4 regions of the Cellulomonas shaoxiangyii genome follow, and region 1 is predicted to be linked to each of the others. Evidence: riboswitches for the same ligand, from Rfam matches in the RefSeq annotation. Region 1 holds a riboswitch; each other region holds the start of a gene.
What was found. Region 1 has a riboswitch for S-adenosylmethionine ahead of E5225_RS00470 (methylenetetrahydrofolate reductase). Riboswitches for the same ligand answer to the same signal wherever they lie in the genome.
Positions count from the first base shown of each region.

Region 2: it holds a riboswitch for S-adenosylmethionine, as region 1 does, so the genes downstream of both, E5225_RS01170 (peptide ABC transporter substrate-binding protein) here and E5225_RS00470 (methylenetetrahydrofolate reductase) in region 1, are expected to answer to the same signal.
Region 3: it holds a riboswitch for S-adenosylmethionine, as region 1 does, so the genes downstream of both, E5225_RS01100 (hypothetical protein) here and E5225_RS00470 (methylenetetrahydrofolate reductase) in region 1, are expected to answer to the same signal.
Region 4: it holds a riboswitch for S-adenosylmethionine, as region 1 does, so the genes downstream of both, E5225_RS02755 (aminotransferase class V-fold PLP-dependent enzyme) here and E5225_RS00470 (methylenetetrahydrofolate reductase) in region 1, are expected to answer to the same signal.

Region 1 covers NZ_CP039291.1:97,968-105,513, forward strand. Annotated here, with positions in the region: gene metE (5-methyltetrahydropteroyltriglutamate--homocysteine S-methyltransferase) at 1-1,972, opposite strand, end outside; gene E5225_RS00470 (methylenetetrahydrofolate reductase) at 1,969-3,078, opposite strand; SAM riboswitch class I at 3,173-3,280, opposite strand; gene E5225_RS00475 (hypothetical protein) at 3,417-3,635, opposite strand; gene E5225_RS00480 (DNA-3-methyladenine glycosylase I) at 3,689-4,369, opposite strand; gene E5225_RS00485 (TetR/AcrR family transcriptional regulator) at 4,479-5,336, opposite strand; gene E5225_RS00490 (ATP-binding cassette domain-containing protein) at 5,407-6,378, shown strand; gene E5225_RS00495 (ABC transporter permease) at 6,375-7,175, shown strand; gene fabG (3-oxoacyl-ACP reductase FabG) at 7,195-7,546, opposite strand, start outside.
Region 2 covers NZ_CP039291.1:246,153-253,698, reverse strand. Annotated here, with positions in the region: gene E5225_RS01195 (ATP-binding cassette domain-containing protein) at 1-543, opposite strand, end outside; gene E5225_RS01190 (ABC transporter ATP-binding protein) at 540-1,628, opposite strand; gene E5225_RS01185 (ABC transporter permease) at 1,625-2,656, opposite strand; gene E5225_RS01180 (ABC transporter permease) at 2,653-3,591, opposite strand; gene E5225_RS01175 (hypothetical protein) at 3,622-3,861, shown strand; gene E5225_RS01170 (peptide ABC transporter substrate-binding protein) at 3,863-5,521, opposite strand; SAM riboswitch class IV at 5,704-5,812, opposite strand; gene E5225_RS18100 (hypothetical protein) at 5,940-6,074, opposite strand; gene E5225_RS01165 (cobalamin-independent methionine synthase II family protein) at 6,161-7,357, opposite strand.
Region 3 covers NZ_CP039291.1:230,331-237,876, reverse strand. Annotated here, with positions in the region: gene E5225_RS01120 (nuclease-related domain-containing DEAD/DEAH box helicase) at 1-1,571, shown strand, start outside; gene E5225_RS01115 (hypothetical protein) at 1,574-1,981, opposite strand; gene E5225_RS01110 (hypothetical protein) at 2,519-3,163, opposite strand; gene E5225_RS01105 (DUF6318 family protein) at 3,388-3,960, opposite strand; SAM riboswitch class IV at 4,110-4,222, shown strand; gene E5225_RS01100 (hypothetical protein) at 4,239-4,895, shown strand; gene E5225_RS01095 (hemerythrin domain-containing protein) at 4,957-5,433, opposite strand; gene E5225_RS01090 (deoxyribonuclease IV) at 5,477-6,238, opposite strand; gene E5225_RS01085 (pectate lyase family protein) at 6,424-7,546, shown strand, end outside.
Region 4 covers NZ_CP039291.1:607,596-615,141, reverse strand. Annotated here, with positions in the region: gene E5225_RS02775 (four-helix bundle copper-binding protein) at 137-523, shown strand; gene E5225_RS02770 (pentapeptide repeat-containing protein) at 589-1,191, shown strand; gene E5225_RS18190 (GNAT family N-acetyltransferase) at 1,265-2,356, opposite strand; gene E5225_RS02760 (DUF2867 domain-containing protein) at 2,448-2,894, shown strand; gene E5225_RS02755 (aminotransferase class V-fold PLP-dependent enzyme) at 2,959-4,413, opposite strand; SAM riboswitch class IV at 4,448-4,561, opposite strand; partial or broken gene E5225_RS02750 (recombinase family protein) at 4,608-4,757, opposite strand; gene E5225_RS02745 (hypothetical protein) at 5,329-6,300, shown strand; gene E5225_RS02740 (competence protein CoiA family protein) at 7,046-7,546, shown strand, end outside.

The sequences.
Region 1 (7,546 bases):
CGGTCGAGAGCCGGAACGAGCGCACCGACCAGTCGAGGTACGCCGCGTGGTCCTTCTCGCGCAGCGGCAGCAGCTCGCGCAGCGCCGGCTCGTCCACCTGGACGATGCCGATGCCGGCGGCCTCGAGGTCCGCGATCTCGTCGCGCAGCGCGAGGGCCACCTGGTTCGCGGTGTCGCCGAGCGGCTGGTCGTCGCGGACGAACGACCAGGCGAGGATCGTCACCGGGCCCGTGAGCATGCCCTTGACGGGCTTCTCCGTCAGGGACTGCGTGTACGTCGACCACGCCACGGTGATCGGCGCGGGCCGCGAGACGTCGCCCCACAGGATCGACGGGCGCGTGCAGCGCGAGCCGTACGACTGCACCCAGCCGTTGCGCGTGACGGCGAACCCGTCGAGGTTCTCCGCGAAGTACTGCACCATGTCGTTGCGCTCGGGCTCGCCGTGCACCAGCACGTCCAGCCCGATCCGCTCCTGCAGCTCGACGACGCGGCGGATCTCCGCCTTCATCTCGTCCTCGTACTGCTCGGCCGTGAGCTCGCCCTTGCCGAACGCCGCGCGGGCCCTGCGGATGTCCGGCGTCTGCGGGAACGAGCCGATCGTCGTGGTCGGCAGCGCGGGCAGCCGGAGGCGTGCGGCCTGGGCGCTCTTGCGCTCGGCGAACGGGCCGCGGCGGAACTGCTCGTCCGTGAGGCCGGCGGCGCGCTCACGCACCTCGGGCCGCACGACGCCCGGGGCGCTCGCGCGGCTGCGCACGGCGTCGGACGCGGCGAGCAGCTGCTCGTGCACGGCCTCCCGCCCCTCGGTGAGGCCCTCGGCGAGCACGGCGACCTCGCGGACCTTCTCGTCGGCGAACGCGAGCCAGGACGCGAGCGTCGCGTCGAGCGCCGGCTCGTCCTCGACGGTGTGCGGGACGTGGAACAGCGACGTCGACGTGCCCACCGTGACCGCGCGCGCCGCCAGGGTCTCGAGCCGCTCGAGCACGGCCAGCTTCGCGTCGAGGTCGGCGCGCCAGATGTTGTGGCCGTCGACGACGCCCCCGACGACCGTCTTGCCCGCCAGGCCGCCCACGACGACGGTCGGCGCCTCGCCCCGGACCAGGTCGATCGCGATGCCGTCCACGTCCGTCGCGGCGAGCACCGGCAGCGCGGGGCCCAGGTCGCCGTAGGGCGCGGCGACGAGGATCGCGGGGCGGTCGGGACGCGCGAGCTCGGTGGCCAGCGCGCGGTAGGCGCGGGTCGTCGCCTCGTGGAGCGCCTCGGCGGGCACGCCCACGGAGTCGGACACGAGCGCCGGCTCGTCGAGCTGCACCCACGTCGCACCGGCCGCCGCCAGCTCGGTGAGCAGGCGTGCGTAGACGGGCAGCAGGTCGTCGAGGCGGTCGAGCGGGTGGAAGCCCGCGGGCGCGTCCTCGCTCGGCTTGGACAGCGCGAGGAACGTGACCGGGCCGACCACGACGGGACGCGTGAGCACGCCGTCCGCGAGGCCCTCGGCGAACTCCGCCACCGGCCGGTCGCTGGCGTAGCGGAACGCCGTGCCCGGGCCGATCTCGGGGACGAGGTAGTGGTAGTTCGTGTCGAACCACTTCGTCATCTCGAGCGGGAGGTCGTCGCCGCGGCCGCGGGCGACGGTCGAGTAGCCGGCGAGGTCGAGGCGGCCGTCGGCGTCCTGCAGGTCCGCGAAGCGCGCGGGGACCGCGCCGACGAGCGCGGCGGCGTCGAGCACGTGGTCGTAGAACGAGAACGCGCTCGGGATCGCCGGGGCGTCCGTCGCGAGGCCGAGCTCGGCGAGGCGCGTGCGGGTGCGCCGGCGCAGGTCGGCGGCCACGGCCTCGACCTCGTCCGCGGAGGTGCGGCCGGCCCAGAAGGCCTCGAGCGCCTTCTTCAGCTCGCGGCGCGGCCCGATGCGCGGGTAGCCCAGCACGGAGCCGGCGGGGAACGCCGGGGCGGCGGTCGGGGTGACGGTGGTGCTCATGACGGGATACCTCGCGGTGTGGTGGTGGGCACGGCGGCGGGGTCGCCGGCGGGCTCGGGGGACGTCGTAGGACGGGTGGGCGCGGCGCGGTCCGCCGGGGCACGGCCGGGTGCCGGGGGGCCGCCGCGCAGGTCGGCGCCCTCGAGCAGGTCGAGGGCTGCCTCGTGCCTGTTGAACGTGTAGACGTGCACGCCCGGCGCACCGCCGTCGAGCACGCCGTTGACCAGGTCGACGCTCGCGCGGATGCCGCGCCGGTGGCGCTCGGCGGGGTCGTCGACCGAGCCGAGCAGGTCGAGGAGGGTGCGCGGGACGGGCACCCCGGTGAGCTCCTGCACGCGCTCGAGACGCGCCGGGTCGGTGGTCGGGATGATGCCCGGCACGATCGGGATGGTGACCCCCGCGCGCCGCGCCTCGGCGACCAGGCCGAGGTACGCCTCCGCGTCGAAGAAGACCTGCGTGATGGCGAAGTCGGCACCGGCCTCCTGCTTCGCGAGCAGCGCCTGCACGTCCTGCTCGCGCGTGCCGCCGGTGGCGTGGTTGCCACGCGGGAACGCGGCGACGGCCACCGACAGCGGCCGCACGCGCGCCCGGACCGCCTGTGCGGGGCTGCCCGCGCAGCGCCGCCGCTCGATCTCGCGCAGCAGCGCGACGAGCCCGGCCGCCGTGTCGACGCCGTCCGGGTGCGGCTGCCAGTCCGTCTGCCCCGCGGGCGGGTCGCCGCGCAGCGCGAGGAACGAGCGCACGCCCTCGTCGAGGAACTCCTCGACGATCGTGGCGACCTCCTCGCGCGACGTCCCCACGCAGGTCAGGTGGGCGATCGGGTTCAGCGTCGTCTCGCGCAGCAGGCGCGTCACGAGCGCGCGCGTCGTCTCCCGCGTGCGGCCGGAGGCGCCGTAGGTGACGGACACGAAGTCCGGCTCGGCGGCCTCGAGCTCGCGCACGGTCCGCCACAGGCGGGGCGCCGCGTCGAGGTCCCGCGGGGGGAACAGCTCGAAGGACACCGTCGGCCGGTCCAGCGCGGCGGCCGGCTCGCTCCGCCGGCGGGCGGTGCGCGGCGGGGCCTCGACCGCCGCCGCGGGTGGCCGGGTCCCGGTCACGGCGGTCATCGGGCGGTCCCGGCCGAGGTGCGGCCGGGAGGGGCTGCGCCGGCGTCCCCGGCCGGCGCGGGGCCGTCCGAGGGGTCGGCGGCGTGGGTGGGCACGCTCATCGTCACTCCATCGTTCCTGGCGGAAGCACCCACACCCTCAACGTGGAGGGGGGTTGCTGCGGCGTCGCTGAGCCAGGTCTCTCGGCCGCTCTGGATGGTCGAGGGGAGCGTATCCAGCGTGACCGGATGGCGGACAGAGGTGACCGTTGGGTGAGACGACCGGTTCCGCGGTGCGGTCGTGCGCCTGGGACGACGGGCGGGTGCGCCGGGGAGCGGGGTCCGGGGTCGGGGGTGGTGTCAGCGCTCGCGGCGGTGCAGCGACTGCGCCCGCTGGTCGCGCGGATGGCGCGGCCGCGGTACGCCGTACCAGGCGGTGGGCGAGCCGGCGGGCACCGACAGGAGGCCGTCCTGCACGGCCTCGAGGACGCCCGGGTCGGGCGTCGCGCACGACTGCCACGCGTCCTGAGCGGCGCGCACGGCGTCGTGCCGCCCCTGGCCGTCCCGCTGCTCCGCCATGCCCGGCACCCTAGTGCGCGCCGCGCGTCCGGGTGAGCCGTCCGGGCGCGGTGTCACCCCGCCGGAGCAGCGTCGTGGCCCGGGGCCGTCCCGTCCGCCGCGGTCCGGTCCCCGCCGCCCGACCGCGCCCGGGAGGCCACCACCGGGCACGTCGCGAGGTGGTCGTCGACGACGCCGCACGCCTGCATCGCGGCGTAGGCGGTGGTCGGGCCGACGAACCGGAAGCCGAGCGCGCGCAGCTCACGCGCGAGCGCGGCCGACTCCGGGGTCCGGCCCGGCACGTCCGTCCACGTCGTGGCGCGGGGGCGCGGGCCGGTGGGCGCGTGCGACCACAGCACCTCGTCCAGCGTGCGGCCCGCCGCGTGCAGCGCGAGCGTCGCGCGCGCGTTCGCGACCGTCGCCTCGATCTTGGCCCGGTTCCGCACGATCGCCGCGTCGGCGAGCAGGCGCGCGACGTCGGACTCGTCGAACCGTGCGACCACCTCGGGGTCGAACCCGGCGAAGGCCGCGCGGAAGGCGGGCCGCTTGCGCAGGATCGTGATCCAGGCCAGCCCGGACTGGAACGCCTCGAGGGCGAGGCGCTCGTACAGCGCGTGCTCGTCGTGCACCGGGACGCCCCACTCGTCGTCGTGGTAGGCGGCGTACAGGGGGTCGCCGTCGCCGAAGCAGCGGCCGGCGACGAGGGGCCGGTCGGCGTGCGCGGCGGTCGGGGCGTCCGGCGTCGGTGGCGTCATGCCGGGATCCTGCCTGGCGCCGGTGACGTCGTCGACGCGCGTCCTGGCGCCCGGTGCGCGCCGGCGCGACGCCGCGGGCTGAGGGCGGCTCGGTGCCCGCCGCCGCGCGTCACGGCCGTGCGGACCGGGCGACGAGCGCCGCGATCCCGTCGAGGATCATCGTGGTGCCGAAGTCGAGCCCAGCGCGGTCGGTCGGCTCGGCGGTCGGCTCGCCGGCCGGCCGGTCGAACGCGCCGCCCGCCACGGCCCGCGCGAGGGCCGGGTGCTCGTCGGGCGACACCAGCCGGGCGATCAGGGCGTCGGGGTCGCCCTGCCCACCCCCGGCGGCGGCCACCTGTCGCTGCCGTGCGGTGTAGGCGCTCTCGAGGCGCGCCCAGTCCAGCTGGTGGCTCGCGAGCACGCCGACCGCCTCGACCTTGTGGGCCTCGGGCACCTGCGTGTCCTCCAGGCACGCGAGCATCGCGTCCATCCACGCGAGCCGGTTCGGGCCCAGCGCGAACAGCACGGCGGGCAGGTCCGCGAACCACGGGTGGGCGGCGAGGGTGGGTCGCTGAGCCTCGAGGAGGGTCTCGAGGCGCGCCCGCCAGTCGCCCGCCTCGGGCCCGACGGGCGTCGGCGGCCCGGCAGCCCGGTCGACCATGAGCATGAGCAGCTCGTCCTTGCTGCGCACGTGCCGGTAGAGCGACATCGTGGTGAAGCCGAGCGACTGCGCGACCCGCGCCATCGACACGGCCTCGAGCCCCTCGGCGTCCGCCAGTGCGACGCCGGCGTCCGCGATCCCGTCGAGCGACAGGCTCGGCCGCGGTCCGCGCCGCCCGGGTGCGGGGCGTCGCCACAGGACGGCGACGTCGGGAGGCAGGCCCGCGGGCTCGCCCGGCGGTGCGGGCGCGACGGGGCTCTCGCCCGCCGGGCCCTCGGCGCGCCGGTCGGGTTCGGGGCGCGCGGCGCCGTCCGTGTGCTGGTCCATTGACGACCGATCCTATGACTGTGTATGACATACACAACGAGTGTGCGGCATACACAGAATCGAGGCGGCGATGGACGAGGCGATGATCGCGGCGCGCGGGCTGCGCAAGGCGTACGGCGGGCGGGCCGTCCTGGACGGGGTCGACCTCACCGCGCACCGCGGGCAGGTCGTGGGCCTGCTCGGGCCCAACGGCGCCGGCAAGACGACGGTGGTGCGGATCCTGTCCACGCTCGTGGCACCCGACGGCGGCGCGGCCCGCGTGGCCGGGTTCGACGTGGTGCGCCAGGCCGCCCGTGTCCGCGGCGCGATCTCGCTCACCGGTCAGTACGCGGCCGTCGACGAGCTGCTCACCGGCGAGGAGAACCTGCGCCTCGCCGCGCGGCTCGCGCACCTCCCCCGCGGTCAGGTGCGCGGGGACGCCGCGGACATGCTCGAGCTGTTCGACCTGACGGACGCCGCGCGCCGCACCGTCCGCACGTACTCCGGGGGCATGCGCCGCCGGCTCGACCTCGCCGTGAGCCTGCTGAGCCGGCCCCAGGTGCTCTTCCTCGACGAGCCGACCACCGGCCTCGACCCGCGCAGCCGCAACGCGCTGTGGGACGTGGTCCGGTCCGTCGCGGCGGCGGGCGGCACGGTCCTGCTCACCACGCAGTACCTCGAGGAGGCCGACGCGCTCGCCGACCGCGTCGTGGTGATCGACCGCGGCGTCGTCATCGCGGAGGGCACCGCCGCACGCCTCAAGTCCGCGGTCGGCTCGGCGCACGTCGAGGTCGTGCTCGCGGACGGCACGACGCGGCGCACGGCGACCGACGGCTCGGTGGCGGACGTGCGCCGGATCCTCGCCGACGTCGAGCAGCGCGCCCTCGACGTCGTGCACTGGCAGGTCCGCACCCCCACGCTCGACGACGCGTTCCTCGCCCTCACCGGCCAGGACGCCCGCCCCGGGCCGCGCGCCGTCCCGCCCGCCCTCGTCCCGCCCGCGTCCGCCCCGGCCGCCCCCGCCCCGCCCGCCCTCGTCCCGCCCGCCCAGGAGCCCCGATGACCGCCGTCGACCTGACGCCCCGCCCCGTGCCCGCGCCGCCGCGCCCCGGCGACGTCCTCCGCGACACGCTCGCCCTCGTGGGACGCAGCCTGCGGCGGTCCACGCGGCAGCTCGACACCCTGCTGCTCGCGGTCCTGCTGCCCGTGGTGCTGCTGCTGCTGTTCGTCTACGTGTTCGGCGGCGCGATCAGCTCCGGCATGGCGTACGTCGACTTCGTCGTGCCGGCGATCGTGCTGCTCACGGCGGGGTACGGCGCGGCGACCACGGCGGTCGACGTGGCGAGCGACATGACGAACGGGATCGTCGACCGGTTCCGCAGCATGCCCGTGCCGGCGGGCGCCGTGCTCACGGGCCACGTCGCGGCGAGCCTCGCCCGCAACGTCGTGTCCACCGCGCTCGTCGTCGCGGTCGCGCTGCTCGTGGGCTTCCGCCCGGACGCGTCCGCCGGACGGTGGCTGGCCGCGCTCGGCGTCCTGCTCGTGTACGTGCTCGCCCTCACGTGGGTCGCCGTCGCGATCGGGCTCGTGGCGTCCGGGCCGGAGGCGGCCAGCGGGTTCACCTTCGTCATCATGTTCCTGCCGTACGTCTCCAGCGCCTTCGTGCCGGTCGGCACGATGCCGTCGGTGCTCGCCGCCCTGGCGGCGGTGAACCCGGTGACACCCGCCGCCGACGCCCTGCGCGGGCTGCTCCTCGGGCTGCCGGCCGACGGCGCGGCCGTCGCGGCGGTCGCGTCCTGGGGGGCCCTGCTCGTGGTGGCGCGCGTCGTCGCCGGCGCCCTGTTCCGCCGCCGGCGCTGACGCCCGCCCCGGGCGCGGCCTACAGCTCGGCGAGCGCCTCGGGGGACTCGGGCAGGGTCTGCCCGCCGTCGACGACCAGGCCCTGCCCCGTCACGTACCGGGCACCGTCGGACGCGAGGAACGCGACCGCCGCGCCGATGTCCTCGGGCTCCGCGAGGAAGCCCAGGGGCACCGACCGCGCCATGCGCGCCATGTAGTCCTCGCCCAGCGCGCGCAGCCCGGGCGTCAGCACGTTGCCCGGGAGCACGGCGTTGACCGTGATCCCGGCGCGCGCCAGCTCGATCGCCGCCGTGCGCACGAACCCCAGCTGCGCGGCCTTGGTCGCGCCGTAGTGGGCCCAGCCCGGGTAGCCGGTCAGGTTGCCGGTGATC
Region 2 (7,546 bases), 150 kb from region 1:
CGAGATGGGCTCGTCGCACACGACGAGCCGCGGCTCGAGGACGAGCGCCCGCGCGATGCCGACGCGCTGGCGCTGACCGCCGGAGAACTCGTGCGGGTACCGGCCGCCGACCGCGGGGTCGAGGCCGACCGCGGCGAGGGCGTCGTCGACGCGGGACGCACGCCGGCGCGCGTCCGGCTCGAGGCGCCCGATCTCGAGGCCCTCGGCGACGATGTCACGGACCCGCATGCGCGGGTCGAGCGACGCGTACGGGTCCTGGAAGACCATCTGCACCTCGCGTCGCAGCTGCGACGCGTCGCGCGCGCGGGCCCAGCGGGTGACGTCGCGGTCGCGGTACCGCACGCTCCCGCCCGTCGGCGCGTACAGCCCGACGACGCAGCGCCCGAGCGTCGACTTGCCGGAGCCGGACTCGCCGACGAGGCCGAACGTCTCGCCCTCGTCGACCCACAGGCTCACGTCGTCGACCGCGTGCACGCGCGGCCCGCGCCGGCCGCCGAACGTGTGCACGAGGCGGGACACCTCGAGCAGGTGCTCGCCGCTCACCGGCCACCGCCCGGCTCGACGGGCTCGGTCGGCCGGCCCGCGGGCAGGTCCGCCGACGCGGCGTGGCGCGCCCACCGCTGCGCGACCGCCGGGGGCGGCTCCACCGCGGGTGCCCCCGGTGCGAGCAGCCACGTCGCGGCGCGGTGCGTCGGGGAGACGTCGAAGAACGGCGGCGCCTGCTCGGTGTCGATGCGCACGGCGTAGGGGTTGCGCGGCCAGAACGCGTCGCCGGTCGGCGGGTCGATCATGTCGGGCGGCGACCCGGGGATCGCGAGCAGCCGCCCGTCGGGCTGGTCGGCGGTGGGCAGGGACCCGAGCAGGCCCCACGTGTACGGGTGCTGCGGGTGGCCGAACACCTCCCGGGCGGTGCCGATCTCGACGATGCGACCGGCGTACATGACGGCGACGCGGTCGGCGACGCTCGCGACGACGCCGAGGTCGTGCGTGACGAGGACCACCGCCGTGCCGGTGTCCCGGCGCAGCTCACCGAGCAGGTCGAGGACCTGCGCCTGGACGCGCACGTCGAGCGCGGTCGTCGGCTCGTCCGCGAGCACCACGTCCGGCCCGCACACGAGCGCGATCGCGATGGCGATGCGCTGCCGCTGCCCGCCGGAGAACTGGTGCGGGTACTGGCGGGCGCGCACGGCGGGCTCGGGGATGCCGACGCGCTCGAGCAGGCGCACCGCGGCGTCCCGGGCCGCGCGCCGCGAGAGCGACGTGTGCACGCGCAGCGGCTCGGCGACCTGCGCGCCGATCGTCATCGTCGGGTCTAGGCACGTCATCGGGTCCTGGAAGACCATCGCGATGCCGTTGCCGCGCACGCGCCGCAGCGCCCGCTCGTCGGCGCGCACGAGGTCCTGCCCGCGGTACCGCACGGAGCCCGCGTCGACGCGCCCGTTGGCGGGCAGCAGCCCCGTCACGGCGCGCGCCGTGACGGACTTGCCGGAGCCGGACTCGCCCACCACCGCGAGCACCTCGCCCGCGTGCAGCGTGAGCGACACCCCGCGGACCGCCTGCACGCGCCCCGCGCGGGTCGCGAACGAGACGTGCAGGTCGTCGACCTCGAGGACCGGTGCGGCGCTCACCGGAGGGTCACCCCCCGCGGGTCGAACGCGTCTCGCAGGCCGTCGGCCAGCAGGTTGAACGCGATCATGAGGACCGAGAGGGTCACGGCGGGGGCGAGCATCTGGTGTGGCAGGAACGTGAACGTCTCGAAGCCGGTGTCGAGCAGCGTGCCGAGCGACGCGGTCGGCGGGCGCAGGCCCAGGCCGATGAAGCTGAGGAACGCCTCGAAGAAGATCGCGGTCGGGATCGTGAACATCGTCTGCACGACGATCAGGCCGACCGACCCGGGCAGCACGTGGCGCAGGGCGAGCCGCACGCGGCCGGCGCCGAGCACGCGCGCGGCCAGCACGAACTCCTGCTCGCGCAGCCGCAGCGCCTGCGCGCGCACGAGGCGCGCCATCGGGATCCAACCCGTGACGGCCATGGCCAGCACGATGGTCACCAGGCCGGGCTCCAGCACGGTGAGCATGAGGACGAGCACGACGAGCGTCGGGATGCCGGACAGCACCTCGAGCACGCGCTGCAGCACGCCGTCGACGGCCCGTCCCCCGAGCCCGGACACCAGACCCCACGCGACGCCGATCGTCAGGTCCAGCAGACCGGCGACGAGCGCGATCGTCAGGGAGACGCGCACGCCGACGAGCAGCCGCGACAGCAGGTCCCGGCCGAAGCCGTCGGTGCCCAGCAGGTGGTGCACGTCGGCGGGGACCCCGGCCTGCGCGTACCGGTCGACGCGCTCGCCACCGACGACCGCGGTGCCGTCGAGCCCGGCCACGTCGACGCCCGGCAGGCGCGGCGGCAGGTTGACGCGCGTGACGTCCTGCAGCGTCGGGTCGTGCGGCGTGAACCAGATCGCGAGCACCGCGACCGCGGCGACCACGACGAGCAGCGCGAGCGAGACGAGCGCGGCGGGCCGACGCCGCAGCCGGTGCCAGGCGTCGTGCGAGCGCGCGGGGGCGTGCGGCGCGTCGGGGCGCGGCGCACCGGCCTCGCCGTCGGGGCGCGGGACCGGCGCGAACGCCTCCGGCGGCAGCGCGGGCGCGGTCATCGCCGCACCTCCCCGCCGAGCCGGATGCGCGGGTCGACGAGGCTGTAGAGCACGTCGACGACGAGCACGACCACGAGCAGGAGGGCCGAGTACAGGATGGTCACCGCCATGATCGTCGGGTAGTCGTTCGCCAGCACCGACTTGACGAACTGCTCGCCGATGCCGGGGACCGCGAAGATGTTCTCCACCACGAGCGAGCCGGTGAGCAGCGCGACGGACATCGGCCCGAGCAGCGTGATGAGCGGGACGACGCTGTTGCGCACGCCGTGCCGCCACGCGACCTGCCACGGCCCGAGGCCCTTCGCGCGCGCCAGCTCGGCCTGGTCGGACGCGAGCACCTCCACCATCTCGGTGCGCACGAACCGGGCGGAGTCCGCGAGCGGCGCCATCGCGAGCGCGAGCGTCGGCAGCACGGTCGAGGACAGGTCGCGCCAGCCGGCGATCGGGAACAGCCCGAGCCGCAGCGCGAGCACGTACTGCAGCACCGCGGCCAGCACGAAGCTGGGCACCGAGCGGCCGATCACGGCGAGCACGGTCGACCCGCCGTCGAGCCACGTCCCGCGCCGCACGGCCGCGACCACGCCGAGGACGACGCCGAGGACGGTCCCGACCACGAGCGCCTGCAGCCCGAGCTGGACGGACGGGCCGATCCGCCCCGCGAGCAGCGCGGTGACCGGCTGGTTCTTGAACTGGAAGGAGACGCCCAGGTCACCGGTCAGGAGGTTGCGCACGTAGAGCACGTACTGTTCCAGGAGCGGTCGGTCCAGACCCGCCCGCGCGTCGAGGATGGCGATCTGCTCGGGCGTGAGCTTGTGCAGGTCGACGTAGGGCGACCCGGGCAGCAGGTGCATGAGGAAGAACGTCACGGTGACGACGACCCACAGCGTGAGCGCCATGTACACCAGGCGCCCGCCCACGTACCTCGCCAGGTTCACGACGACCTCCCGGGCGCGCGGCGGTGCCGCGTGAGGGCCGTGTCGGACGTCGCGTTCATCGTGGGTCTGCTGCTCCTGCTCGTCGGCGCCGTGCGGACCATCGGGGCGTCCGGCCAGCTCGGCGTCCTGCGCGGACGCCGGCCCGGTCCGGCCGCCGCACCCGGGCAGGTGCGCCGGGTGCGGCAGCCGCGGGGGTGGTCCCCCTGGGTGCTCGCCGGGGCCGGGCTCGTCGCGGTCGCGGCGCTGGCCGCGGCGCTGAGCCCGTCGTGACTCAGTCCTCCAGGTACGCCGACTTGTACTCGAACGCCGGCCCGGCGGTGTGGAACACCACGCCCTTGAGGTCCGGCGAGCGCAGCAGCGTCGAGCTCTGGAAGTAGATCGGCGTGACGCCCTGGTCGGCGACGAGGACCTCCTGCGCGTGCAGCAGGTCGTCGAAGCGTGCGGCGGCGTCGGTCGCGTGCGTGACCTGCGCGGCCTCGAGGGCGGCGTCGAACTCGGGGTTGGCGTACCCGCCCCAGTTGGTGCCGGCGTCCGACCGGACCAGGCCGAGCTGGCTGGACGGGTCGGCGTAGTCCGCGCCCCACGTGACGAGGTACGCGCCGAAGGCGCCCGAGCCCGTCTTCTCGAGGAAGTTCGCCACCGGGTTGGTGGTGACCGCCAGCGTGACGCCCTCCAGGTTCTCCTGCACCGCGCCCTGCAGGTACTCCGCGACGGCGCGCGTGCGGTCGGACTCGAACGTCTGCAGGTCGATCGCGAGCGAGCTCACGCCGAGGTCGGCGCGCGCCTGGGCCCACAGGTCCTGCGCGCGGGCGACGTCGGTCGTGAGCAGGTCACCGGCGGCGTCGGCGAAGTCCTCGCCGTCGGGGCTCGTGGCCAGGCCCGGCGGGACCAGGCCGGTCGCGGGGGTCGAGCCGTCGGCCAGCACGCTCGCCGTCAGCGCCTCGCGGTCGATGACGAGCGAGATCGCCTCGCGCACGCGCGGGTCCGCGAGCACCGGGTCGGCGTGGTTGTAGCCGAGGAACGCCGACGTCGCGGTCGTGTCGGCGACGAAGCCGGGGTCGGCCTGCTCGGCCTGGACCTGGGCGCCCGCGATCGCGACCTGGTGGACCTCGCCGCTCTTGTAGAGGTTGACCGCGGTGGTCGTCTCCTTGACGACCCGCACCGCGATCGAGTCGAGCCGCACGGACCCGGCGTCCCAGTACTCGTCGTTGCGCTCGTACGTCCAGTCGGTCCCGATGCCGGGGCCGGCGAAGTCGGCGAGCACGAACGGGCCGTTGTAGACCGCGTGCTCGGAGTCGGACGCGAACGCGTCGCCCTGCTCGGTCACGTACGCCTCGCTGACCGGGAAGAACGGCACGACGGCCAGCATCGAGGGGAAGTACGCGACGGGCGCCGCGAGCGTCACGACGAGCGTGTGGTCGTCGGTCGCCTCGACGCCGAGCTGGTCGGGCTCCTGCTCGCCGGCGATGATCGCGTCGGCGTTCAGGATCGTCCCGTAGTACTTCTGGTTCTCGCCTGCGTTGTCGAGGCCGACCGCCCGCTGCCACGCGAACACGTAGTCGTGCGCGGTGACGGGGGTCCCGTCGGACCACGTCGCGTCGGGGTTGAGCGGGATGGTGTACGTCAGGCCGTCCGCGCTGACCTCCGGGAGGTCGGCTGCGCCGGCGGGCACGGGCTGGTTGGCCTCGTCGAGGCGGTACAGGCCCTCGTAGACGTTGTTGACGACGATCGCGGAGTTGGAGTCGATCGCGAGCGGCGGGTCGATCGTGTTGAGCTCCTGGGCGACGACGACGGTCGCCTCCTGGACCGTGCCGCCGGCGGCGGCGGTCCCACCGGGCTCGGGGTCGCCGGTGGTGGTGCAGGCGCTCAGCAGGAGGGTCGCGGCGGTGAGGGCGACGAGCCCGCGGACGAGGGGACGACGGACGTTCATGGGGACCTCGGGGAGGACGCGCGGCGGCTCGCCCGCGCCGCGGACGGCGGAGCACCGGCCGCAGGGGGGCCGTGGGGACGACGGCGCGGGGGCGCCGTGGCTCAGCGGAGGAGGCCGCTCACCAGCCGGTACAACAGGACATCGCGCACGCTCCTCGAGTCGCTCACCAGCGCCCCGGTCCGGGGCCGCACTTGCCCTCCGGGGGAGGGCCCGGTCGTCATCTGGAGCACCCCGTCGCGGTCGGAGGGTTGCTGCCCGGCCAGCCAGAGCTTGTCGCCGGAACTCAGGACCTGTCCGGAGTATAAGCACGCACCCGCCACATGCTGGACGGGCGCCCAGCACGTGACGGGTGCGCGGCGTGCGTCACGCGGTGCGCAGGTCAGGGCCGACGCCCGTCCCCCGGGGCATCCCCCGTGGGTCAGCTCGCGAGCACGAACACGATGCCGAACACGGCCCCGAGCACGACCACGACGCCGAGCCAGACCAGCACCCGTGCGAGCTGCCGCGTCCGCCGCTCGTCGCCCCAGGGCTCGTGGTGCCCGTCGCCGCTCATGCCGTCGCCCCCGCCGTCATGCCCCCACCCTGCGCGCACCGACGCCGCGCCGCACGCGGGCGCCGGGCGGGCGGTGGTCGGTGGCGTCAGCCGAGACGGGCGCCGGCGATGCGGGCGCCCTCGGTGAGCGCCTCGAGCTTCGCCCACGCGATCTGCGGGTGGACGCGCCCGCCGAGCCCGCAGTCGGTCGACGCGACGACGTTCTCCGGCCCGACGCGCGCCGCGAACCGCTCGATCCGCTCGGCGACGAGCTCGGGGTGCTCGACGACGTTCGTCGCGTGCGACACCACGCCGGGCAGGATCACGGCGCCCGCGGGCAGCGTCACGTCGTCCCACACGCGGTACTCGTGCTCGTGCCGCACGTTGGCGGCCTCGAACGAGAACGCGCCGGCGTGCACCTGGAGCATGGTGCCGACGATGTCCCTCATGGGCAGGTCGGTGGTGTGCGGGCCGTGCCAGGAGCCCCAGCACAGGTGGAACCGGATGCGGTCCTTGGGCAGGTCGCGCAGCGCGTGGTTCAGCGCCTCGACGCGCAGCGCGGTGAACGCGAGGTAGTCGTCGACGGACGGCTCGGGCTCGATCTGGTCCCAGTTCTCGGCGATCGACGGGTCGTCGAGCTGCAGCACGAGGCCGGCGTCGAGGATCGCGACGTACTCCTCGCGCAGCACGTCGGCCCACGCGAACAGGTACTCGCGGTCGGTCGCGTAGTGCTCGTTCGCGAGGCGCGCGGCCGACCCGGGCGCGATGGAGGTGAGGAAGCCGGTGGAGACCCCGGCGGCGTCGAGGGCCGTGCGCAGGTTCGCGACGTCGGCGGCGATGGCCGCCTGGCCCGTGTACGTCAGCGGGCCGGTGGCCTTGGGGAAGCCGGTCGGCGCCTCGCCCGACATGACGCCGGACGCCGGGTCGCGGTAGGCCTCGGTGAAGCGCTGCTGGTCGCGGCGGTGCAGGAAGCCGGTCGTGCGCAGGTCGCCGGGGGACGAGAGGTGCTGCTCGGTCGCCCACGCCATGGACGTGTCGAGCTCGAGCCCGCCGGTCCGCTGGAACGAGTACGACCACCATGCACCGAAGTCGAGGGCGCTGCTCATGGCCTTGCCGTACTCGCCGTCGCCGGGGACGGTGATGCCGAGGTCGACCTGGCGCTGCACGAGCGCGACGACCTGGTCGCGCAGGAACTCGTCCCAGTCGGGGCGCTGCTCGCCGGCGGCGCGGGCGGCGTTGGCGGCGATGAGCTCGGGGGTGCGCGGCAGCGAGCCGGCGTGGGTCGTGGCGATGGGGGTGGTCACGGCTCGGGATGCTACGTCGGCGGTGCCGCGGCCCCGCCGACGGTCCACGGCACGCGCCCGCAGCGGCCCGCGTCACAGAGTCGTAACGCGGAAGTCATCCAGGGTGGTGACGTCGCAGGCCTCCGGCGCCTACGTTGGGCGGGCGACGTGACCATCGCGGCCCGGCCGACCGGCCGGCGCCCCTCACCG
Region 3 (7,546 bases), 130 kb from region 1:
CCCCCGTCAGCACCACGCTGCCCGAACCGGTCCTGCCCGCGCCGTCGACCGCCGTCGTGGCCATCCCGGCCCAGCGGCACGCAGCGGACGACGCGCCCGTGGCGCCGCCCGTCCCGGACGACCCGGGCACGTTCACCATCGAGCCCCTGCTCGACGACGCGACGGTCCAGGCGGCGCTGCTCGACGGCCTCATGGCGGCGCCGGTCGAGGACTGGATGGCGTTCCTGCACCCCGCGCAGGCGCGCGTGGTGCGGCGCTCGTTCAACGGTCCGTCGCGGATCCGCGGCGCGGCGGGCACCGGCAAGACGGTCGTCGGCCTGCACCGCGCGGCGTACCTGGCGCGCACGCGGCAGGGCAGGGTGCTGGTCACGACGTACATCCGGACGCTGCCGGACGTGCTGCGCCAGCTGTTGACCCGCCTGGCGCCGGACGTCGTGGACCGCGTCGAGTTCGCGGGCGTGCACGAGACGGCCAAGCGCATCCTCGACGAGCGCGGCGTGCAGCACCGCATCGACGGCAGGCAGATCACCGCGGCGTGGACCAGCGCGTGGGGCCGGGTCGCGGGCGGCAGCATCATCGACACCGACCGCCACGAGCAGGACTACTGGCACGACGAGGTCCGCTACGTCATCAAGGGCCGTGGCCTGACGCAGTGGGAGCAGTACGCGGACCTGCCACGCCTCGGGCGACGGCACCGCCTCGGCCCGCAGCAGCGCCGCGTGGTGTGGGACCTGTACCAGGCGTACGACGCCGAGCTGCGCGTGCGCGGCGTGCACGACTTCGCGGACCAGATCGCGCTCGCCGAGGCCGAGCTGCGCCGTCAGCCGCCCGCCGAGCCGTACACCGCGGTGATCGTCGACGAGGCGCAGGACCTGTCGTGCGTGATGCTGCGCATGCTGCACGCGCTCGTCGGCGACGCTCCCGACGGCCTCACCCTCGTCGGCGACGGCCAGCAGACGATCTACCCCGGCGGGTTCACGCTCGCCGAGGCCGGCGTCTCGGTGGCCGGCCGCGGCACGGTCCTCGACATCAACTACCGCAACACCGCGGAGATCCTGCAGTTCGCGTCGATGCTGGTCGCGGACGACGAGTTCGCCGACATCGAGGGCGCCACGGCCCGCGGCGACCGCCCGACGCAGGTGCCCCGCCGCGGGCCCAAACCGGTGTACGTGCGCTGTGCGAACCAGGCCGACCGCGCCCGCCGCATGGTCACTCGCGTGCAGGAGGCCGTCCGGCAGGTCGGCACCGGCTACGGCGACGTCGGCGTCCTGTCGCTCTCGCGCCGCGGGGTGGACGACGCGACGGCGGCACTCACGGCCGCCGGCGTCCCGGTCGTGAACCTCGAGAAGTACGACGGCGTCCCGGTGGACGCGGTCAAGGTCGGCACCATCAAGCGGGCGAAGGGGCTGGAGTTCAAGCAGGTGCTCGTGGTCGACGTGCGCGCCTCCTGGTTCACCGAGAAGCCGGAGCAGCTCGACGAGGTCGACCGGGAACGCCGCGAGTACCGCCTGCGCGAGATGTACGTCGCGATGACCCGCGCACGCGACGGCCTGTGGGTGGCGTCGGTCTAGCCTCACGGCACCCCGACCTCGAGGACGCTCCACGACGCGCCGTCGTGCCGCAGCCGCACCCGCAAGGTCTGCCGGACCGGGTCCTCCACCTGGACCTGCCACTGCCCGCTCGCGGGGTCCACCCAGGAACGCGTCCCGAGCATCTCCGTGTCGACCTCGACGACCCAGCTCGCGTCGACGTCCTGCCCGACGAGCATGTCGTGGTCGACCTGCGTGCTGAGCATCAGGGTCTCGGCGCCGTCGGCCGCGGTCACCTCGTCGACCTGCCGTGCGATCTGCCCGCAGAAGGCGACCTCCGGGGCGCACAGGGCGAGCAGCGGCTCGGGCTCGAGGGCGGTCATGGCGTGGTCGGCGAGGGCGAAGAGGTGGACGACCGAGGCCATGGCGCCGTACTGGCCGGGGTCCTCCATGCCCGCCGCCGGCGGGGGCGCGGAACCGGGGACGCCGGCGACGGTGACCGTCCCGGAGGACGCCGGGGCGTCGGGTGTCGGCGGCGCTGCGCTGGGCGCGCCACCCACCCGCGACGGACCGGCGTCCGGGGTGGGGCTCGCCGCGGCGTTCGGAGCGGGGCGTGGAGCCGGCGAGGCGTCGGGTTCGGCGCCACCGGGCGCGCAGGCGCCGAGCGCGGCAACCAGCACGAGCACGGGCGCAAGGGCCGCGCGCTGACACACGGCGCGACGAACGGCCCGGAGACGGTGGCGGGAGGACGGAGGAGGTGTCGTAGCAGGCATGCGGAGGAGCCTCGTCGTCGCGCCGGGACGCCGGACGACACCTCCGGGCGGTCGTGGACGGGCTCGCCCTGATCGTGGTCTGTGGGCGGCTCACGGGGAGGTCGGAGGCGCCGCACGTGACCCGATGGCAGCACGCGCCGACCGCTCACCACCGACGTGCCCGCCCGCGGCGGCTCATCGGTGCGACACGACGGCGCAGGACTTCTCGGGTTTGCCTCAGCAGTCCTCGGGTGTGGGGACGGCGGTGCACAGCTCGGCGACGAGCTTGCTGGTGCGTTCGACGACGTCGAACGGGGCGCTGGTGGCGGTGGTCTGGGCGGTGCCGTCGACGTCGCGCCAGGCCGGGGAGCCGGCGACCTGGTAGCGGCCGGACCACTCGGTGGTCAGGGTGATCGTGCGGGTACCCAGCGCGCGGTAGACGTGGAACGTGTCGAACGCCGGGTACGGGGAGCCGGGGTCGGTCGTGACCAGGGGTGTCGAGCCGTCGCCGAAGTCGTAGGTGTAGCGGGTGGGGGTCGCCTCGACCGTGACCTGGTAACCCAGGAGGTCGGTGGTCAGGGTCACCGGGGAGGGGTCGGTGTAGACGATCGTCTCCATGTTCACCAGCACCCAGTCCGCGGCGGGTTGGACGTTGAGGACCGGGGCGGGGATGGGGAGGCGCCGGAAGTCCTCCGCCGTGAGCACGGGCAGGATGTCGGCACCGCAGCCGCCACTGTCGATCTGCTGCCACTGACCCCACGGCGACGCAGGAGTGGCGCGCTCCCGCCGCCACATCGGCTGCACGATCGTGTCGCCCTCGCAGGCGTCGAGGGCGCCCGCCGTGTCGGCTCCGGGCGGACACCCGCCGCCAGGCGCTCCCATGGTCCACGTCGCCGCCACTTCCCGGCACAACGGCGCCCGCACGTACTCGACCAACCTCTGTCCCGCCGGCACGGTGCTGTTGGCGTGAGCGAGCTGCTCCGAGCGAGCGGCCGAGATCCGCACCGCCGCAGAGTCGTCCTCAGGCACCTCGGCATCGACGCCGCGCCCTGGCAGTGTGGTCGCGGAGACGACGAGCAGGACCGCGACGGCCGGAAGCCAAGCGGTCATCCCGCGTCGGCCGGGTTCACGTCCACGGCGTCGACCGTCCAGCCGTCACTGGCGTAGGTCAACGCGACCTCAAACGCATACCTGCCGCCCTCGGAGGCCGAGACCCGCGACCCGCTGGCGTCCGTCTCAGTCGAGGGGGCCTCCGTAGCGATCACCTTGGCCGAGTACCAACGACCCGCATCAAGCTCTGTACCGCGCGCCTCGTGGATGTCGATCGCGCCACCGGTCACGCGGCCGTCGCCATCGTGCACGCGGCTGACCCCGTCGCGGGTACGGGTGCAGAACGCACACTGCGCCCCCGACATGGTGGCCCACTCGGCCGTGTCCCCCGTCGCGTACGCGTACGGGTAGAGCGAGATGAAGTACGACGCCGCCGCAGCTGCCCCATCGGCGCTCGGCGTCGCCATGGCGTCGGGCCGAGCAGGAGGGACGCTCAGGTCCGCCGTCGGTGTCGGTGCGGCGGTCGGCGCGGGGGTCGGTGACGGCGTGTCGGAGGACGCTGTTCCGGAGGACGTCGGCGCGGGCGGCGACCCCTGTCCCGTGCACCCGGCGACCAGCGCCCCGAGCATCACGGGCGTCAAGGCGGCCACGAGCGCACTACGCCGTCGTCGAAGCATGCCCGGAAAGTACCGGTTCCCGACGTGCTCGACGCCAGCCCCGCCCACCCTGTGGATGGCGCGTACGGCACTTGTCGCACCCCGCCCCTACAGTCGGCACCGATCACGAAGCTCGGCCTCAAGCCCTCCAGCCGGCCGACTGGCAACCGCGCGAGCGCACGGTGCCCCCGGAGGAAGATCCGCCCGTGCCGCCCGGCGCGGGAAGACGCTCGACCTCCCCAGGAGGAGACATGGCTACACCCTTCGACATCGAGTCCCCGCTCGGCACGCCGCGGACGGGCTGCGTCGGCCAGGAGCCCGGTCACGCGCCGGTGGCGCGCCGCGTCAGCGCGGCGGTGTCCGCGGAGGGCGAGACGTACCGCGTCGCGGGCGTCGACGGCGGCGTCGTGCAGGTGACCCGCCACGACGGCGTGCCCGCCCGGTGGTGGACGCACGACCCGGCGCCGTTCGCGGAGCACGCGGCGGCCGCGGACCCGACGGTCTGCCTGCACGACGGCGGCGTCGTGCGCGTGGGCAGCCGGTACCTCAGCGTCGCCACCGACGCGGTCGCAAGCCCGTGCGTCGAGGGGGTCGTCCGCCCGACGGGGCTGCGGTACGCGTTCCTGGTCCGCACCCTGCCGCTCGACCCGACGCTCGTCGCGCTGTTCCCGCACACGGCGTCGCTGTACCGCCTCGACCCGCCGATGCGGACGCGCAGCGGCGGCTACGAGCACGTGGTGGTGCTCGCGGAGCAGCGGGACGGGTACCAGGTCACGCAGATCTTCGGGTCGGACGCGGACGGGTGGATGCGGCCGGGCGACCTGCCGGGCTCGTTCGAGGGCGGCATGGACCACGTCGAGGCCCTGAACCGCGCGGGCTACGAGGTGGTCCTGCCCCCGCCGGCCTGACGGCTGCCGGCCGGGGCACGTGCGGCGTTCGTCGCGTGCGCTGCGACGAGCGCCGCACGGCTCATGCCAGCGGGCCCAGCATCTCGCGCGGCGGCCGGTCGCTCGTCAGCCTCGCGAGCGGCTCGAGCAGGCGCTTCTCCTCGTACCGGAAGTGCGTCTCCATGATCGCCTCGATGCCGTCGAGGTGGCGGTGCAGGGCAGCCGCGTCGTGGCCCGCCTCGACGGCCTCCTGCAGGGAGCCGAGCAGCTGCGCGAGCACGCTGTGGTCGCGCACCAGCTGGGCGACGACGTCGGCGAGCGATGGGTCGAGCGCCACGAGGTCGGGGAACATCGCCGCGTCCTCGCTGCGGTGGTGGCCGTCGAGGGCGGCGCAGAAGCCGGTGCAGAAGAGCCGGAGGTCGGACGTGAGGCGATCACCGGACGCGGCGTCGTCGTCGATCGCGTCGCGCGCGATCTGCAGGCTGTCACGGAGGCGGGCGTGGACGTCGCGGAGCTGACGGTCCCACGCGACGATGCGGGAACGGTGGTCGGTAGGCATGTGCCCCCGACGCTAGAGCCCCGAGCGCACCCCCGGAAGCCCCTCAGCCCGCGAGCGCCGCCCTGAGGAACGCCACGTCCTCGGCCTGCCGCTCCCCCGGCGTCTCGACGACGACGTCGCAGCCCGCCTCCCGCACGACGTGCGCGATGAGCTCGGGCGGGATGGTGCCGGTGGCGAAGTTGGCGTGCCGGTCGCGGCTCGACCCGTGCTCGTCGCGCGAGCTGTTGGCGTGCACGAGGTCGATGCGGCCGGTGATGGCGGTGAGCCGCTCGACGATCGTCTCGAGGTCCTCGCCGGCGGCCCACGCGTGGCACGTGTCGAGGCAGACGCCGACCTCGTACTCACCGATCGCGTCCCACAGCATCGCCCAGCGGTCGAGGGTGCGGGCGCAGGCGTTCTCGCCGCCGGCGGTGTTCTCGACGAGCACGCGCACGGGGTACTGGGCGCGCGCGAACGTCTTGCGCCAGTTGTCGATGCCGACGGCGATGTCGTCGCCGTCGCCGACGTGCCCGCCGTGCACGATCAGCCCACGCGCGCCCAGGTCGGCGGCCGCCGCGGCGTGCTGGGCGATCATGTTGCGGCTCGGGATGCGGATGCGGTTGTTCGTCGAGGCGACGTTGACCAGGTACGGCGCGTGCGCGTAGATGCCGAGGCCGGACTCGATCAGCGCGTCGGCGTCCTCGCGGCGCACCGGCTTCTTCCAGCCCTGCGGGTCGGCCAGGAAGATCTGCACCGCCTGCGCGTCGACCTCGTGGGCGGCGGCGACCGGGTCGTCGCCCCGCACGTGTGCGCCGATGAGCACCACGGACAGCCTCCTCCGGTTGGGGTCGCGCCAGGCTAACCCGCCCCGCCGACAGCCCACCCGCCGACCCTGCGGGCACCGGCCCGCACACCGGCGCCGACCGAATTGCACGGACCCCTTACTAATTGCCCGTCGAATGTGGTCTGCTCCGGATGTCCGAGTCGGATCTCAACGGAGAGGCACCGCGCATGGACCTGCACACCCCGCCCGCCCCCGGGCGACGACCCCACCGGCACCGCCGCCGCACCCGCACGCTCGCCGCCGTCGCCGCGCTGACCGTCGCGGCCGGCGCCGTCGCCTCGTCCGCCGCGGCCGGCCCGCCGCGCGGCGGCTCCCCCGCGCCGGACCTCGGCCCGAACGTGGTCGTCTTCGACCCGAGCATGCCCGTGGCCGACATCCAGTCCCGCGTCGACGCGATCCACGCGCAGCAGGTCGACGCCGAGATGGGCACGGCCCGCTACAGCCTGCTGTTCCTGCCCGGTGAGTACGGCACCGCCGAGCAGCCGCTGCAGATGAAGGTCGGCTACTACACGGAGGTCGCGGGCCTGGGCGGCTCCCCGACCGACGTCGTCGTGCACGGCAAGATCGAGACGTACAACCGCTGCCTGTCCGACGACCCCGCGAACCCGAACTGCATCGCGCTGGTGAACTTCTGGCGCACGCTGTCGAACCTCACGCTCGACATCGACGGCACGGGCCAGGACGACTGCCGGCGCACCGCCAACTTCTGGGCCGTCTCGCAGGCCGTCTCGCTGCGGCGCGTCAACGTCCTCGCCGACGAGGGCGACCCCGGCTTCTCGCTCATGGACTACTGCACGGCCGGCCCGCAGTTCGCCAGCGGCGGGTTCATCGCGGACTCCCGCTTCGGCGACGTGACGAACGGGTCGCAGCAGCAGTGGCTCACGCGCAACAGCGAGGTGCGCAGCTGGTCGAACGCCGTCTGGAACCAGGTGTTCGCGGGCGTCGAGGGCGCCCCGGACGACGCGACGTTCCCCGACCCGCCGTACACGACGCTCGACGAGACGCCCCTGAGCCGCGAGAAGCCGTACCTCTACGTCGACGAGCGCGGGCGCTGGAACGTCCGCGTGCCGTCGGCGCACGAGGGCACGCGCGGCATCACGTGGGCGGACGGCATGACCCCCGGCACGTCGATCCCGCTGCGCGACTTCTACGTCGCCAGGCCCGGCGACCGGGTGCAGACCATCAACGCCCAGCTCGCACGCGGCAAGCACCTGCTGCTCACGCCGGGCGTGTACGACGCCGCGCGCAGCATCGAGGTCAGGCGCGCCGGCACGGTCGTGCTGGGGATGG
Region 4 (7,546 bases), 510 kb from region 1:
GGCCGTTCTCGGGCAGGGCGGGCTCACCCTGTGCCCCGGCCCGCGCACCGCCCTACGGTGGCGGGGACGCCCGTCGTCCGACGCCGCACCCGGCCACGGCGGGCCGCGAGGAGGCACCGTGAGCAGCACCCGGCAGATGGTCGAGGCCTACCCCGGCGACCCGTTCGCCCCCGTCGACGAGCTCGTCGCGTGCATCGAGGCGTGCCTCGCGTGCGCCCAGGCGTGCACCGCGTGCGCCGACGCCTGCCTGGGCGAGGAGCACGTCGCGGACCTGCGTGCGTGCATCCGGTCGGACGCGGACTGCGCCGACGTCTGCACCGCCACCGCGGCGGTGCTCAGCCGGCAGACCGAGCCCGACCTGCGCGTCGTCGCCGCGCTGCTCGAGGCGTGCGCCGTCGCGTGCGGGCAGTGCGCCGCCGAGTGCGAGCAGCACGTCGGCATGCACGAGCACTGCCGCGTGTGCGCGGAGGCGTGCCGGCGGTGCGAGGCGGCGTGCCGCGCGCTGCTCGCGTCCATGGCCTGACCTCCATGGCCTGATCGCCGGTCGCGGGACCGTCCGCTGTCGGCGCCGCGTGGCACGCTCGACCCGTGGACGCGACCGCCGACGACCTGCTGCTCGACGCCGACCTCGACGACCTGACCTTCGCCGGGCTCGACCTGTCCGGCCGCGACGCGTCGGGCGCCCGCTTCCTCGAGTGCGTCCTGACCGACTGCCGCGCGGACGGCCTGCGCCTCGACGGCGCGCGTCTGCTCGACACCGCGTGGACGGCGGTGCAGGCGGGCGAGCTCCGCGCCCGGTCCTCGTCGTGGCGGGACACGACGCTCACCGACGTGCGGCTCGGCGCGCTCGCGGCGTCCGGCGGCGAGTGGCTCCGCGTGCGCGTCGTGGGCGGGAAGATCGACTACCTCGACCTGCGCGGCGCGACGGTCGAGGAGGTGCGGCTGGAGCGCGTCACCGTCGGGGACCTCGACCTGGCGGGCGCGCGCGTCAAGCGGCTCACGGTCGTCGACTGCGACGTGCGACGGCTCGACGTCGGCAACGCCCGCCTCACGGACGTCGACCTGCGCGGCGCGCGGCTGCGGGAGGCGGTCGACGGCGTCGGCGGCCTCGCGGGCGCGACCGTCACGTCGGACCAGCTGCTCGACCTCGCGCCGCTGCTCGCGGCGCACCTCGGGATCCGCATCGGCTGACGTCGCCGCACGCGGCTCCCGGATCGCCGGCGTCGGCGGCCGTCAGGCGCCGGGGACCGTCGGCCCGGCCCGCTCACCACCCCGCGAGGCGCAGCACCTCCGCGGCGACGTCCTGCGGGGTGCGGCCGTCGGTCGCCACGCGGTGCACGTCGGCGCCCGCCTGCGCCTCCAGCCGCCTCGCGGCGGCGTCCGACCGCTGCGCGTGGGCGGTCAGCGACGCCCCGTGCTCGCGGCGGCCGAGCCGCTCGTGCGCGGTCGCGTCGTCCGCCGTGAGCAGCACCGACGTCACGTGCGGCCGGTCACCGACGGCCGCGGCGAGCACGTCGGCCTCGAGGACGCTGACCGTGTTGGTGACGACCAGCCGCCGGTGCCCGAGCGCGCGGTAGCGGCGCCACACGTCGGCGAGGTTCGCGGCGGCGACGCCGTGCTCCCACGGCGCCGGGTGCGCCAGGTCGAGCGCGTCGCCCTCGACGACCGCGTGCGGCACGTCCCGCGCCGTGAGCAGGTCGTGCACCGCCGACGCGACCGTCGTCTTGCCGACGCCCGCGCGGCCGCCGACGAGCAGCAGGTGCGTGCGGTCGTCCGGCACGTGGGCCCCGGCGAGCCGGGCGAGCAGGCGCCCCCGCACGGCCGGCCACTCGTCGGCCAGGACGGAGAAGTACAGCGACGCACCGCGCGTGCCGTCGGGGCGCAGGCGGTGGTCCCGCAGCCGCCCCTCGGGCACGGCCCCGAGCTTCGTCACGGCCGCGACCGAGCGGTGGTTGCGCTCGTCGACGCGGTACGCGACGCGCGCGACGCCCCACCCCTCGAACGCGTGCGCCATCAGCAGCAGCTTGCAGGCCGGGTTCACGTGCGTACCCCACACGGCCGGGGCGTACCAGGTGTGGCCGACCTCGAGCCGGCCCGCGGTGAGGTCGACGTCGTAGAACGAGGTCGACCCGACGACGCCGCCGGTGGCGTCCTCGAGCACCGCGAAGGCGTACCGGCCCGGTGCGGCGAGCGCCGTCGCGACGACGCGGGCCATGTCCGCGACCGTGCGCGGTGTCGGCGAGCTCATCCCGCGCCACACCGCGTCGTCGGTGCAGGCGAGGAGGTCGGCCGCGTGCTCGGCACGCAGCGGGACGAGGCGGACGCCGTGGCCGGTCAGGACGAGGTCGTGCTCCACGGCGGCAGCGTGCCACGGGCGCCGCCGCGCACTCGGCGGCGTCTCAGGCGGCAGGCCCTAGCGTGGCGGCACCACCGACGACGGAGGACGCATGACGCACTGGTCGATCGCCCTGCGGGACGTGCCCGCTCCTGACCACGCCGACGCGGTGATCGTCACGCTGCCGCCCGGCGCGCCGACAGACCCGGCGGTGTGGGCGCGCGAGATCTTCTCGCTCGCGACGATGCCGCGCTGGGTGCTCGCGGCCCTCGCGCTGCGGCAGGCGCTCGTGCCGGTGCTGCGCATCCCGCCCGCACCGCGCGCCGCGTTCGCCGTCGACGAGGTGGTCGGCGGCGAGGCGCTCGTCGCGCACGACGACGTCCACCTCGACTTCCGTTGCGGGGTCGCGGTGGACGCCGACGCACGCCTGGTGCGGGTGACAACGACCGTGCGCCTGCACGGGTGGCGCGGGCGGGTCTACTTCGCGCCCGTCCGGCTGCTGCACCCGGTGGTCGTCACCGCGATGCTGCGCCGGGCGCGGCGGCGGCTCTCGCGCTGACGACCGGCCCGGCGGCAGCCCTCACGCTGACGACCAGCCGGGTGGCAGCGACGTCGGTGCCCGCTCAGTCGTCGACGGCGGGCCCGCACGCGGCGGCCGCCGTCGCGGCGAGGTGGTCCAGCCCGCGCACCTCGACGAGCGGGCGCGTGTCGTCGACGACCGACCAGCAGCCGTCGACGACCTCGTACGCCGCCTGCGCACCACGGGCGACCAGGGCGGCGACGGCCGCGACGAGCCGGTCGACGTGCTCGGCGGTGGTCCCGACGCCGATCGACGCGCGGATCGCACCCTGCGAGGCGCCGAGGTGCGCGAGCAGGGGGTGGGCGCAGAAGCGGCCGTCGCGCACGCCGATGCCGTGCTCGGCGGACAGGTACGCCGCGACCAGCCCGGGGTTGAGGTCGGCGACCGTGAACGTGACCACGCCGACCGGGTCCGGCGAGTCGGGCCAGATGCGGGCGACGCGCACGCCCTCGATGCCCGTGAGCCCGTCGACGAGCCGCGCGCGCAGCTCCTGCTCGTGCGCCTCGAGCGCACCCGTGGGCAGCTCGGCGAGCGTCTCGCAGGCCTGCGCCAGCGCGATCGCGCCGATGACGTTGGGCGAGCCCGCCTCGTGGCGTGCGGGCGCGGGCTGCCACAGCGTCCGGTCGGGGCGCACGTCGCGCACCGCGCCGCCGCCGGCGAGGTACGGAGTGCCGGTGTCGAGCCAGTCGCGCCGCCCGACGAGCGCGCCGGCGCCGTACGGCGCGTACGTCTTGTGGCCGGAGAACGCGACGTAGTCGACGCCGGTGGCGGCGAGCGAGAAGCCGCGGTGCGGGACGAGCTGTGCGCCGTCGACCGCGACGCGCGTGCCGGCGGCGTGCGCCAGCGTGACGACCTCCTCCAGCGGCAGGGCCTCACCCGTCACGTTGGACGCGCCCGTGATCGTGAGCAGCGCGTACGGACGCCGGGCGAGCTCGTCGCGCAGCGCGGCGAGGGTCGCGGCGACCGTCGGCCGCAGCGTCAGGACGGTGGCCGTGCGGGTCTCCCCCGCGTGCGTCCCGGTGCACCGCTGGACCCACGGCAGCAGGTTGGCGTGGTGCTCGACGTCGAGGACGAGCACCCGCCCGCCGTCGGGCACGACGCCCGCGAGCAGGTTCAGGCTGTCGGTCGTGTTGCGCGTGACGACGCAGACGTCGTCCTCGCGCGCCCCGACGAACCGCGCGACCGCCTGGCGCGACGCCTCGAACAGGGCGGTGGAGACCTGCGAGAGGTAGCCCGCACCGCGGTGCACCGACGCGTACAGCGGCAGCACCTCGGCGACGCGCGCGGCGACCGACTCGAGCGCGGGCGCGCTCGCGGCGCAGTCGAGGTTGGCGTAGGTGCGGCTCGTGCCGCCGACCAGCGGGACCGTGGTGGACGCGCCCACCACGGGGAGCAGGGGACCGCGGCCGACGGCGGGGCGGGGCGCCGCCGCGGCGGACGGGGACGCGGTGCCCGACGCCTCGTCGGCACACGCGAAGAGCTCGGTGACGGTCGTCATGGCAGCCTCCTGGACCCGGGGACCCGGAAGGGAGGTCCCGCGCTTGCCGGCACCGGACGGCGCGCGGCCAGGTCGTCACCCGGGGCACCCCACCGCGGAGGAGGGTTGCCGGCCAGCGAGCCGGGGCTTCGCGCTGGCGCTCATGACCTGGCACGAGGATCCGCGCGCCCTCCGGCGGGTGTCAACGTGGGGGCACGGATCGTCTCTCGTTTTGAGACGTTGCTGCCCGTCAGTCCGTGGTCGACGTAGATCCGGTCGGCATCGACGCCGAGGCTCCGAAGCGCGTCCCGCTGGGCGGTCGCATCCTGCGATCTCGTCGAGACCCGGGCATAGCCGATCAGCAGTCCGCTCGTGCCCTCGCTGTCCGGTACAGCTCCCCCTGACCGGGCCTTTTCGGGGGCGGGTCTTTCGGGGACAGTGTCCTGCGCGGCGCTGTGGTCCACGAGCGGCCCATCGCGACTGTCCCGTTGAGCAATCCCCAAACGGGGCGCCAATACCCCTCGTCTCGCATGAGCACACGAGTGACCCAGCTCGCTCCGCCCAGGGGCGTCGAGTCTGCGACGCGGTACGCGCCACCCAACATCACTCCCCCGCGACGGACCTCCTGGGGCCGTTACGAGGCGCGCGCGTTCTTGCGCCGTCCGGTCGATGGCTCATATCTGCAGCACCCGCGGCTGCCACACATGGGTCACATGCGCCGAGACCGACGATGAGAGGAACGCTCATGACCCCGAAGACCCGCCCCGACCAGGCCCGATCGTCGATGACGGCGACTGCTGGCGTTGTCCGTCCTGCAACCGGACCTTCGGAGCCATCCGCCGGCGGCGCTGATGGACGCGCGCGCCAACTCACGGCTGGCGGCGCGCTAGGGCCGTACCAGCCCGATGTTGGCGTCGACTCCCCGATACTCACGGCATGGGTGGTATCGCTGAGGACGTGCGTCCCCCGTTGGCACGGCTGGCCGAGAGGGTGGTCCTGCAAGAACGCGACGCCTACGGGAAGTTGTTCGCCGCTGCTTCGGCGGCAGCGGAGGGCGCAGGGTCCGGGCTGTGGGCCGTCGACCAACAGCGTGCCGCGGGCATTGATGGTGCGGTGGCAGCGTTATCTTGGGCGAGCGATCACGTACAGCGTTGGAGCTTCTCTGTGCGTGACCACGCGGACACGCTCTTACTCCTGCTGCGTCATCAGAAGCTGCTGCCGGTGCCGGCATGGACGGTGAGCCGCGCCATCATGGAAGCGGTGCTTCAGACCTGCTGGTTGCTCGACGCCGAGGCGTCGTCCGAGACTCGGATTGCCCGGGCTGCAAGCATTCTACCGGCGGTGCTCAACGAATCGATTGTCTTACTCGAGCGGTTTGGCAGCAGCGTGGTGGACGAACTTGAAGAGAAGCGGCAGGCGCGCGCAGACCTCGAGTGCGTCTTGACCCAAGACGGGTTCCGGGTTGAGCGCGCGACGGACAAGCATGGGCAAGTCACGGACGCCATCGGTCGGGTTTGGTTCGCGGGCCAGTCAGCCTCGACACGGAACAACATCACCCAGCTAGCGGCGAAGTACGTGCCGGATGACCCGTGGCTCTATGGACTATTCTCCGGGGCTGCCCACGCCAAGCCTTGGCTGCTCATGGGGCTCAGCGACGACGTCGACGAAGCGATACGTTCCCTCGTGCTGCCGCTGCTGCCGATCAGTGATGCGTATAGCCGGGCCCTGTGCGGGTACTTCGACCTGGACGCTGAGCCGTACGTCCGGGCCCGACGTACTCGTCTGGTGGCGATGGTCGAGCGCGGCTCGTCGGTTCGAACTATCGATCGGTCCATCGAAGAGTCAGCATTTGGGACAAAGATGAGCGGTCTGCGGTACTACGAGCTCGGGCGCACCGAGAAGAGGTGATCCCCCGTCAAGGCAGCTCGTCGGGCACCGAACGAAATCGGGTCGTGCGTGACCGGCCACCGCGCCGGATTCGGCCTGTGGTTTCGGCCCCTTGCGCCCTGGGGTCTGACGTGCCGGGGCGGGGTGGCCGGCGACGATCTCTTCGGCCGCCGCTCGGCAGTTGTCGTAGCCGAACTAGTCCCCTGGTCCACGCGCGACCGTCGCCGCCTGGCAGTCAGCGCACGTGAGATGGCGCCAGCCACAGGCCACACCCGTTGACCTCGAAGCCCTCGCCATCGCGGACGCTCACGCTCACCTTGCCAGGGGAGAAGGAGACGAACGTTGTCATCGATGATGTCACCGCCGCCGGACGTGCGGGACCAGTAGCAGTTCTCTAGCCGTGGTGGCAGGCCAAGACGGTCTGGCTCCCGGCTGCAGGCATCTGCCGCCGTTGAGGCGCCCTCATCGGCACCGGCCCGCGGCGCGGCGCGTCGCCGCACGAGGCGTGAAGGGCGTTCTCGACGTCGACGCCGGGCGCTCGAGGACCGCCGGCACAGCGGGGGGCCGCAGCGACGCCCCGCGCCGCCGGTCGGAGGCCCACCGGAGTGGCGATCCAGCGCTCGAGCGCTACGCCGCCGGAACCGGGCTCGGCGGCACGCCGCACTGCGCTGACCGGGTGACAAGACGCGACGCGCGGCTTCGCGTACCGGGAGAAACCGCCCGGGCGGCTGGTCGATGTGTCGGCGCCTACAGGTAGACGACCGGCATGGCCTTGGACGAACTGCGGCATGCGGTGACCGATGGTGCCGACGGGACGGCGCACGTCGTGGCGCCGGCGGAGCGCGAGGACGCGCTGCGGCTCCGGATTGATCACCAGTTCTGGTGCACGACCCAGGCAGGAGGCTGCGGCCAGCAACTGGAGCTGCCGGCAGGGCCGGTACGAGGGCCCTACTTCCGGCACAAGCGCGGAGCCTCGCCATGCGCGCTACTCAGTTCCGGGCGGGACGTGGGTGGCGCGTACGCGCATCTGGCGTACCAGCGCGAGCTCATGGCGTGGCTGCAGGGGCAGGGCTACGTGCCGACGATCGAGCACACGTTGGACGGCGCAGGGCGCGCGGACCTGCACGTTGTGGTGAACGGGGTCGAGCACACCCTTGAGGTGCAGCTAACGGACCTTGGCAGCACGGCGTGGCGCGACCGAGATGACCGGTACCGCGGCGCGGTCGATCAGGTCACGTGGCTGTTCGGGCCGGCGGCGGATGGCGCC